3 regions of the Streptomyces sp. NPDC007875 genome follow, and region 2 is predicted to be linked to each of the others. Evidence: riboswitches for the same ligand, from Rfam matches in the RefSeq annotation. Region 2 holds a riboswitch; each other region holds the start of a gene.
The links. Region 2 has a riboswitch for cobalamin ahead of ACFYOY_RS09630 (cobalamin biosynthesis protein). Riboswitches for the same ligand answer to the same signal wherever they lie in the genome.

Region 1 (3,264 bases), on a different contig from region 2:
GCCGGAGTATGGCCTGCCGTCCTCCACCGTGCCTCTAATGAGTGACATCGGCAGTGCCAACCCGTGCGGGACCACCCGGGGAGGGATCGATCCGATGAGCCTCGCCGCGTTCCTCCTCGCCCTCGGCACCACCTGCCGTATCACCCGCTTCATCACCAAGGACACGCTGGCGGCGGAGTTCAGAACCTGGGTCGCCGACCGCTTCGGCGACGACTCCCGGCCCTCCTACCTCGTCAACTGCGGCTGGTGCACCAGCACCTGGGTGGCCGGCGCCATCGCCGTCTACGCCTCCTTGCTGCACACCACCGCGTGGTTCCACCTCCCGGCCACCGCCCTGACGCTCTCCTACCTCGCCGGGGTCGCCTCGCGGTGGCTGGACTGACACCGACCCGTACTGGACTCGAGGGAAAGGAACGGCAGCCATGGCCTGCAACTGCGGCGGAGGGACACGTGGCCCGCGACCCGTTGTCGTCTATGAGTTGACGCTGCCGGACGGCACGGTCCGGCGCTATTTCACCTATCAGGAAGCCGACGCCGCCAACAAGCGCGCGGGCTCCACCGGAGTGATCAACACCGCCGTCCAGTGACGGCGAAGACCGGCGAGTGACGGCATGGCGGCCCGATTGTCAGTGGTGTGCGGCAGACTGCGGCCATGGACATCACGATCAGGCGCGCGCGGGACGAGGAGCTGGACGGGATCGGGGAGCTCACCGCGCAGGTGTATCTCGGTGACGGGCTCCTGGACTTCGGCGACAGTGATCCATATCTCACCACCCTGCGCGACGCCCGGCGCCGGGCCGCCGAGGCCGAGCTGCTGGTCGCGGCGGACGCGGCGAGTGACGAGGTGCTGGGGGCCGTGGCGTTCGCGGTGTACGGCGGCGCGTATGCGGAGCTGGCCCGGCCTGGCGAGGGCGAGTTCCGGATGCTGGCCGTGCGGGCGGAGTCGCGGCGGCGCGGGGCGGCCGAGGCGCTGGTGCGCGCCTGCCTGGACCGGGGGCGCGCGCTGGGGCTGCGGCGGATCGTGATCAGCAGCCAGCAGTCCATGACCGCCGCCCACCGGCTGTACGAGCGGCTGGGGTTCGTGCGGGCCCCGGAGCGCGACTGGTCGCCGATAGCCGAGTTGGACCTCACCCTGTGGGCGTTCACGGTGGAGCTGTGACGACCGGCGGCGTGCGCCCTGGGCCATGGGCTCGCGTGCGCGACGGGTCACGGGCTTGTGTGCGCGCCCGGCTGCGGGCTGCCACGGGCCCCAGGTCACGGGCCACCTCCGGAACGCATTAGCACATTCATGCGAAACTCCGCACCTCACGACACAAGATATGGGGGTGCGTGCGTCGGTCGACACAAGATGTATGCTCGTCCTCGCTGTCGCCGCAGGGGAATCCGGTGGGAATCCGGAACTGTCCCGCAACGGTGTACGTGTGCGCTTATGCGGCGTGCCCGTAAGTCCGAGCACCTGCCGACGGCCCTGTGTGAACACGTCCCCCGGCCTCGAGGGTTGGGCCGATGGACGCTGCGTGGTGTGCCTGGCGTACGAGGAGTGCGGCATCGGCATGCCCGTACGCGCCCATCGCGCCTCCCCTCGTGGCCCCGGCCGAGCGAGGGAGAGCACCTCAGTGACCATCGCGCCCGCAGATCCGGTTTCAGAGCAGGCGGTTTCTCAGGCAGCGCACGACGCGCCCGGAACCGCCCTGCTACGGACGCTTACCGGACTCACCGCCGACTTGCCCGCCACCGACCCCGGCAAGGTCGCGGCCGCCGCCCTGCGCGGCCGCCATCCCGGCTCGGACGAGGCGGAGTTGCGCGGCCTGGCGACCGAGGCGGCGGCCGGGCTGATCGCCGAGGAGCCGGAGTACTCGCGGCTGGCCGCGCGACTGCTGGCGCTCACCATCACGGAGGAGGCGGCCGGGCAGGGCGCGGTCTCCTTCTCCACATCCGTCCAGGTGGGCCACCGTGAGGGCCTGCTGGCCGACTCCACCGCCAAGTTCGCCGCCGCCCACGCCGCACGGCTGGACGCGCTGGTGGAGCGGGCCCTGGCCGACGGCGCCGACAAGCGCTTCGGCTACTTCGGACTGCGCACCCTCTACAGCCGCTATCTGCTGCGCCACCCGATCACCCGTCAGGTGATCGAGACCCCGCAGCACTTCCTGCTGCGGGTGGCCTGCGGGCTCGCCGAGGACCTCTCGGAGCGGGCGCTGGACGATGTGGCCGAGCTGTACCGGCTGACCAGCACGCTGTCGTATCTGCCCAGCTCCCCCACGCTGTTCAACTCCGGCACCCGGCATCCGCAGATGTCGTCCTGCTATCTGCTGGACTCGCCGCTGGACGAGCTGGACTCGATCTACAACCGCTACCACCAGGTGGCACGGCTGTCGAAGCACGCGGGCGGCATCGGCCTGTCCTACTCCCGTATTCGGGCGCGCGGTTCGCTGATCCGGGGCACCAACGGGCACTCCAACGGCATCGTGCCGTTCCTGCGCACACTCGACGCCTCGGTGGCCGCCGTCAACCAGGGCGGCCGGCGCAAGGGCGCGGCCTGCGTCTATCTGGAGACCTGGCACGCGGACCTCGAGGAGTTCCTGGAGCTGCGGGACAACACGGGCGAGGAGGCCCGCCGCACCCACAACCTCAACATCGCCCACTGGATCCCGGACGAGTTCATGCGCCGGGTCGAGGCGGACGCCGACTGGTCGCTGTTCTCCCCGGTCGACGCGCCCGATCTGGTGGACCTGTGGGGCGATGAGTTCGACGCCGCGTACCGGAAGGCCGAGGCCGAGGGGCGGGCGGTCAAGCAGGTCCCGGCGCGGCAGCTGTACGCCCGGATGATGCGCACCCTCGCGCAGACCGGCAACGGCTGGATGACCTTCAAGGACGCCGCCAACCGCACCGCCAACCAGACCGCCGAGCCCGGCAGGGTCGTCCACTCCTCGAACCTGTGCACCGAGATCCTGGAGGTCACCAACGACGGCGAGACCGCCGTGTGCAACCTCGGCTCGGTCAACCTCGCCGCGCACCTGGACGAGGACGGGCAGCTGGACTGGGAGCGCCTCGACGCCACCGTCCACACCGCCGTGACCTTCCTCGACCGCGTGGTGGACATCAACTTCTACCCGACGGACGAGGCCGGGGCCTCCAACTCCCGCTGGCGGCCGGTGGGCCTGGGCCTGATGGGGCTGCAGGACGTCTTCTTCCGGCTGCGGCTGCCGTTCGACTCGCCCGAGGCCAAGGCGCTCTCCACCCGGATCTCCGAGCGCATCATGCTCG
Region 2 (3,264 bases):
CATCGCGCTCGGCACCTACCTGGGCGGCTGGCGCATCATCCGCACCATGGGCAAGGGCATCACCGACATCCAGCCGCCGCAGGGCTTCGCCGCCCAGACCGGCGCCGCGACCGTCATCCTCGCCTCCTCCCACATCGGCTTCGCGCTGTCCACCACCCAGGTCTGCTCCGGCGCCGTCATGGGTGCGGGTGTCGGCCGTAAGGGCGCGGTGGTGCGCTGGTCGACCGCCGGCCGCATGGTGGCCGCCTGGGTGCTGACCCTCCCGGCCGCGGGCCTGGTGGCGGGCGGCGCCGCGCTGCTGGCCGACCAGGGCAACGCGGGGATCACGGCGGTGGCCGTGCTCGCCGTCCTGGCCTGCGGGGCGATCTGGGCGCTGTCGCGCCGCAAGCCCGTGGACCACACCAACGTCAACGAGGTCGGCGCACACGAGCCGGTGGGCGCCGTCACGGCCGCCCTGCGGTCCGTGGCCCCACCGCCCGCGGGTACGAAGCCCTCCGCCCCCGAGAGCGCGGCCGAGGCCGCCCCTGAGAGCGGCATCGCCGAGCACACCCTCGACCAGACCCCCACCCCCGCCGCCGCGAGCAGCACCACCCGCTAAGGAGCCACGGAACATGAGCATCGACTGGGCGGCACTCGGCCAGGTCTTCGGCGTCAGCCTCGCGGTGACCGTCGGCATGGTGGGCGTCTTCACCCTGGGCATCCTCGGGACGTCCCGTAAGGCGGCGCCGGAGCAGGGCGGCGCGGCAGCCGTGTCCGGTGGCGCGGTCGGCGCCTCCGCGCTCGCGCGCACCGGCGCATACACCTGCTTCGCGCTGTGCGCCGCGGCCGTGGCGTACGGCATCTATCTGATCGTCGCCTGAGGCTCGCGTCCTCATCGACCCACCGGCCGCCGGATGGTGGCGCTGACCAGCGCCGACCGTCCGGCGGCCGCCTCGTGTGCGGCCGCCGTCTGTGGGGCTCGGCACACTCGGGCGTCATGGGTCATATGCGAGTTGACGGCCATTCGCGGCCCATGGTGGACTTCCCGAGCCAAACGGCGGCAGGAGAGGAAGCCGGTGAGAATCCGGCGCGGTCCCGCCACTGTCACCGGGGAGCACTCTCCCATCGCCTGTATGGGGTCACGGCTCGACCGTGCGGTTCCTTCCGTACGCGGGGCTGGAAGACCGGGAGGGGCGCGGATCCGGGAGCCAGGAGACTTTCACCGCCGGTCAGTCGAACCAGGGCGCGGACCCTGAGTGAGGACATACCGCCATGCCCGGCACCGCCACGCCGCCAGTCTCCTCTGTCCGCCCTGGCTCTTCCGGCCCCTTCGGCCCCCCTGGCCCCTTTGGTCATGTGCCGCCGCGCCGAGGCGTGACGGCGGCCTGACGAATGCGTGCCGATCACGCCTCGTTCGCGTGCGGCGCGGCCCTCGGCTTCCTCGGTGATCTCGCCACCGGCGATCCGCGCCGCGGCCATCCGGTCGCCGCGTTCGGGCGCGCCGCCGCGGCCGCCGAGCGCCGGCTGTGGCGGGACCACCGCGGTTACGGGGCCCTGCACACCGCGTTGTGCGCGGGCGGCGCGGCCGCCGGTGCCGCGCTGCTGACCCGCGCCGTACGGGCCCTCGGCGGGCGCGGTGGCGCGGAGGCCGCGCTGACCGCCGCCGCCACCTGGGCCGTGTTGGGCGGTACGACGCTGGGCCGTGAGGCACGGGCCGTCGGCGGAGCCCTGGCCACGGGGGACTTGGAGGTCGCCCGGGAGCGGCTGCCGCATCTGTGCGGCCGCGATCCTCAGGCGCTGGACGGACCGCAGATCGCCCGCGCGGTCGTCGAATCGGTCGCCGAGAACACCTCCGACGCCGTCGTGGGCGCGCTGGTGTGGGGCGCCGTGGGCGGCGTACCGGGACTCATCGGCTTCCGCGCCGTCAACACCCTGGACGCCATGGTGGGCCACAAGTCGCCGCGCTACCGGCGGTTCGGCTGGGCGGCGGCCCGTCTGGACGATGTGGCCGGCTGGCCCGGTGCCCGCCTTACGGCGGCCCTGGCGACACTCGCGGGCCCCGATCCGCGCGGTGCACGGCGCGCTTGGCGGCGCGACGGCCGGCGCCACCCGAGCCCCAACGCGGGCCCCGTGGAAGCGTCGTTCGCGGGCGCGCTCGGGGTGCGGCTGGGCGGCACCCTCACCTACGGCGGCCGGGCCGAGCACCGGCCGGTACTCAACTCCGGCGGGCGGCCGGTGGAGTCGGCCGACATCGAGCGGGCGATACGGCTGTCGCGGCGCGTCGGCGTCCTGGCACTCGGGGTGTCCGTGGCGGCCCGGCCGGTCCTGAGGGCGTTGACGGGGCGGCCTCAGGCCTTGGGAAGGGGCGGTGGATGAGCGGGATACGCGGTAAGGGCGGCACCAACGGTTCCGGGGCGCGGGGCGGGGGGCTGCTCGTCGCGGGCACGACCTCCGACGCGGGCAAGAGCGTCGTGACGGCCGGGATCTGCCGGTGGCTCGCCCGTCAGGGCGTCAGCGTGGCCCCCTTCAAGGCGCAGAACATGTCGCTCAACTCCTTCGTCACCCGGGAGGGGGCGGAGATCGGGCGGGCGCAGGCCATGCAGGCCGCCGCAGCGCGCGTCGAGCCGAGCGCGCTGATGAACCCGGTCCTGCTGAAGCCGGGCAGCGACCGCAGCAGCCAAGTGGTGTTGCTGGGCAAGCCGGTGGGCGAGCTGAGCGCGCGCGGGTACTTCGGGCGGTCGGGGCCCACGGCGAACCCGCCGTCGGACGCGGCCTCCCCCGGGCGCACGCGGGCCTCGGGGCGGGAGGCGCTGCTGGGGACCGTCACGGAGTGCCTGGAGGAGCTGCGGCGCACCCATGACGCGGTGATCTGCGAGGGCGCGGGCAGCCCGGCCGAGATCAACCTGCGCCGCACCGACATCGTCAACATGGGGCTGGCGCGCGCCGCCGGGCTTCCGGTCGTGGTGGTCGGCGACATCGACCGCGGTGGCGTCTTCGCGTCCTTCTTCGGCACCACCGCGCTGCTGTCGGCGGCGGACCAACGGCATGTGGCCGCCTATCTGGTGAACAAGTTCCGCGGCGATGTGAGCCTTCTGGAGCCCGGTCTGGACATGCTGCGCGACCTCACCGGGCGCCCGACCGTCGGTGTGCTCCCGTTCGCCCACGGGCTGGGGATCGACGAGGAGGACGGACTTCGGATGTCGCTGCGCGGCACGGTGCGGGAGAGCGTCGTGGCGCCCCCTTACGGCGCGGACGTCCTGCGGATCGCGGTGGCCGCCGTGCCGC
Region 3 (3,264 bases), on a different contig from region 2:
GCTGACGGCCCCGTGGTCGCGCTCACCGACACCGCCACCGCCCGTACGGCCATCGGCCGGATCGCCCGCGCCGCGCGCCAGGGCAATCCGTTCCTGGAGGTCGAGACCGCCGCCGCCGTCCATGAACTCCTCGTCGCCCTCCGCCGCGTCCGCGCCGACACCGGTGCCGACGGACATCCGGTGCTCCAGGCCCTGGCCCGGGACGCCTTCCAGCCGCTCTCGGTGATCGAACACGCCGCCCGGCACGGCATGACACCGGCCGAACTGCGCACCGCGGTACGGCGCGGCGCGGGGTGCAGCCCCAAGGACTACCTCCTCGGGATCCGGCTGGGCCGCGCCAAGGAACTCCTCGTCGGCACCGAACTGCCGGTGGCCGCCATCGCCCGCCGCGTCGGCTACGACGATCCCGCCTACTTCAGCAGGCTGTTCGCCCGCCGAGTGGGCACGGCACCGGTCCGCTTCCGCGAGCAGCAGTGCCGCTCGGTCCCCGGAGGCTTCACCGACCGCGTCCCCGACCCGAGCCGTCCACCGACGATCCCGCCCTCCGCACCGGCGGACGACGGACGGCGCGGCGGAGGATGACCGGACGCGCGCCCTGGGCCGGCCGGACGGCCGCGGGGGGCGGCTTCCGCCATTGGGGGGACGGTGGGCCGCGGTTGCCCCACCAAAGGGGCACCATGCATGCGAAGCCGGTCATATCCGGCGGCAGATCCTCAGCAAGGAGTTCCCATGCGTATCCGGACCGCCCTGTCCACGCTCGCCCTCACCGCCGCGTCCCTCGCCGTCGGCGCGGGCGGCGCCCTCGCGGACGACGCGCCCGATGTCACCGTCAACAACTCCAGCAGCACGACCTTCCCCGGCGTCTGCGCCAGCAACCAGTTCTCCTTCGTCACCGTCCCGGTCAATCTGGCGGGCGGATCGGACTCCGGCGCGTGCTGACCCCCTGATCTCGCTGATGGACGAGGGTGCGGCCGGTGCACGGCCCGGGCGGCACCGGCCGTACCCTCGGGCATCGCGTGTTCCACTTCACCCTCCCGAATACCGGACCGATCCCTGCACACCGCCGGACGGCCCCGTAGGCTGGCGGGTGCAGCTGGTTCGCCCCGTCCGCCAGGCGGGACGCGTCGTAAGAGGGAACCCGGTGGGAATCCGGGACTGCCCCGCAGCGGTGAGCGGGAACGACCGCCGTCATACGCACTGGGTCCGGTAGAGGGATCTGGGAAGCGACGGCCACTAGGTGTCCTCCCCAAGAGGACGCGCCCGTGAGTCCGAAGACCTGCCATCTGCCCGCGTACGGACGACTCGTGCGCGGACACCCGGTGACCTCGAGGGCGGGTCGGCGTACATACCGGTCGGACGACCGCGCGCTTGCCGCGCGAGGTCGCGGCGTCCGGTCTGTCACCCTTCGCGTTCTCCTCCCGTCGCCGGGATCTCAGGGATTCATCTCGCGAAGGAGATCTCCGTGACACCGAAGTCCGCGGCCGCGGCAGCACGGGCCACCGTGTACGGCTACCCCCGCCAGGGCCCGAACCGGGAACTGAAGAAGGCGATCGAGGGCTACTGGAAGGGCCGCGTCACCGCCGACGCGCTCCGGGCCACCGCCGCCGAACTGCGCAGCACCACTTGGCGGCAACTGGCCGGGGCGGGCATCGACGAAGTTCCCACGGGTGACTTCTCGTACTACGACCACGTGCTGGACACCACCGTCATGGTCGGCGCGATCCCCGACCGCCACCGGGACGCCGTCGCCACCGACCCGCTCGACGGCTACTTCGCGATGGCGCGGGGCACACAGGACGTCGCGCCGCTGGAGATGACCAAGTGGTTCGACACCAACTACCACTACCTGGTTCCGGAGCTGGGTCCGGACACGGTGTTCATGGCCGACTCCGCCAAGCAGGTCGCGGAGCTGACGGAAGCCCTCGGCCTCGGCCTGGCGGCGCGGCCGGTCCTGGTCGGGCCCGTCACCTACCTCCTCCTCGCCAAGCCCGCCCCCGGCGCGCCCGCGGACTTCGAGCCGCTCACCCTCCTGGACCGCCTGCTTCCGGTGTACGCCGAGGTCCTGGCCGATCTGCGGGCGGCCGGTGCCGAGTGGGTGCAGCTCGATGAGCCCGCCCTGGTCCAGGACCGCACGCCGGCCGAGCTGAACGCAGCCGGCCGCGCCTACCGCGATCTCGGCGCCCTCGCCGACCGACCGAAGCTGCTGGTCGCCTCGTACTTCGACCGCCTCGGCGAGGCCCTGCCCGTGCTGGCCAAGGCACCGGTCGAGGGGCTGGCGCTGGACTTCACGGACGCCGCCGCCGCGAATCTGGACGCGCTGGCCGCCGTCGGCGGGCTGCCCCGCAAGCGGCTGGTCGCCGGTGTCGTCAACGGCCGCAACATCTGGGTCAACGATCTGGAGAAGTCCCTGGCCAGGCTCGGCACCCTGCTGGGTCTTGCCGACCGGGTCGACGTGTCCGCCTCCTGCTCGCTGCTGCACGTCCCCCTCGACGCGGCGGCCGAGCGGGACATCGCACCGCAGATCCTGCGCTGGCTGGCCTTCGCCCGGCAGAAGACCACGGAGATCGTCACCCTCGCCAAGGGCCTGGCCCGCGGCACCGACACGATCACCGCCGAACTGGCCGCGAACCGGGCCGCCCTCGCCTCCCGCGCCAACTCCCCCATCACCCGCGACCCGGCCGTCCGCGCCCGCACCGGCGCGGTCACCGAGGCCGACGTCCGCCGCTCCCAGCCGTACGCCGAACGCGCCGCGGCCCAGCGCGCCCACCTCCGCCTGCCGCTGCTGCCGACCACCACCATCGGCTCCTTCCCGCAGACCGGCGAACTGCGCGCCGCCCGCGCCGATCTGCGCGGCGGCCGGATCGACACGGCCGGGTACGAGGAGCGCATCAAGGACGAGATCCAGGAGGTGATCTCGTTTCAGGAGGCGACCGGCCTGGATGTGCTCGTGCACGGCGAGGCCGAGCGCAACGACATGGTCCAGTACTTCGCCGAGCAGCTCACCGGTTATCTCGCCACGCAGCACGGCTGGGTGCAGTCCTACGGCACCCGCTACGTCCGCCCGCCGATCCTGGCCGGTGACATCGCGCGCCCCGAGCCGATGACGGTGCGCTGGACGGCCTACGCCCAGTCCCTCACCGAACGCCCGGTCAAGGGCATGCTCACCGGCCCGGTCACCATGCTCGCCTGGTCCTTCGTCCGCGACGACCAGCCCCTTGGCGACACCGCCCGCCAGGTCGCCCTCGCCCTGCGCGACGAGGTCGA

Region 1: linked by a shared signal. The riboswitch ahead of ACFYOY_RS02450 (ribonucleoside-diphosphate reductase subunit alpha) and the one ahead of ACFYOY_RS09630 (cobalamin biosynthesis protein) in region 2 are both predicted to bind cobalamin.
Region 3: linked by a shared signal. The riboswitch ahead of metE (5-methyltetrahydropteroyltriglutamate--homocysteine S-methyltransferase) and the one ahead of ACFYOY_RS09630 (cobalamin biosynthesis protein) in region 2 are both predicted to bind cobalamin.

Annotation. Positions count from the first base shown of each region.
Region 1 is NZ_JBIADZ010000001.1:573,423-576,686, forward strand. Features, by position in the region: gene ACFYOY_RS02435 (hypothetical protein) at 95-382, shown strand; gene ACFYOY_RS02440 (hypothetical protein) at 423-587, shown strand; gene ACFYOY_RS02445 (GNAT family N-acetyltransferase) at 653-1,159, shown strand; cobalamin riboswitch at 1,319-1,479, shown strand; gene ACFYOY_RS02450 (ribonucleoside-diphosphate reductase subunit alpha) at 1,617-3,264, shown strand, end outside.
Region 2 is NZ_JBIADZ010000004.1:68,260-71,523, forward strand. Features, by position in the region: gene ACFYOY_RS09620 (inorganic phosphate transporter) at 1-598, shown strand, start outside; gene ACFYOY_RS09625 (hypothetical protein) at 612-860, shown strand; cobalamin riboswitch at 1,045-1,198, shown strand; gene ACFYOY_RS09630 (cobalamin biosynthesis protein) at 1,372-2,355, shown strand; gene ACFYOY_RS09635 (cobyric acid synthase) at 2,352-3,264, shown strand, end outside.
Region 3 is NZ_JBIADZ010000009.1:245,876-249,139, reverse strand. Features, by position in the region: gene ACFYOY_RS20945 (AraC family transcriptional regulator) at 1-582, shown strand, start outside; gene ACFYOY_RS20940 (hypothetical protein) at 730-939, shown strand; cobalamin riboswitch at 1,078-1,299, shown strand; gene metE (5-methyltetrahydropteroyltriglutamate--homocysteine S-methyltransferase) at 1,463-3,264, shown strand, end outside.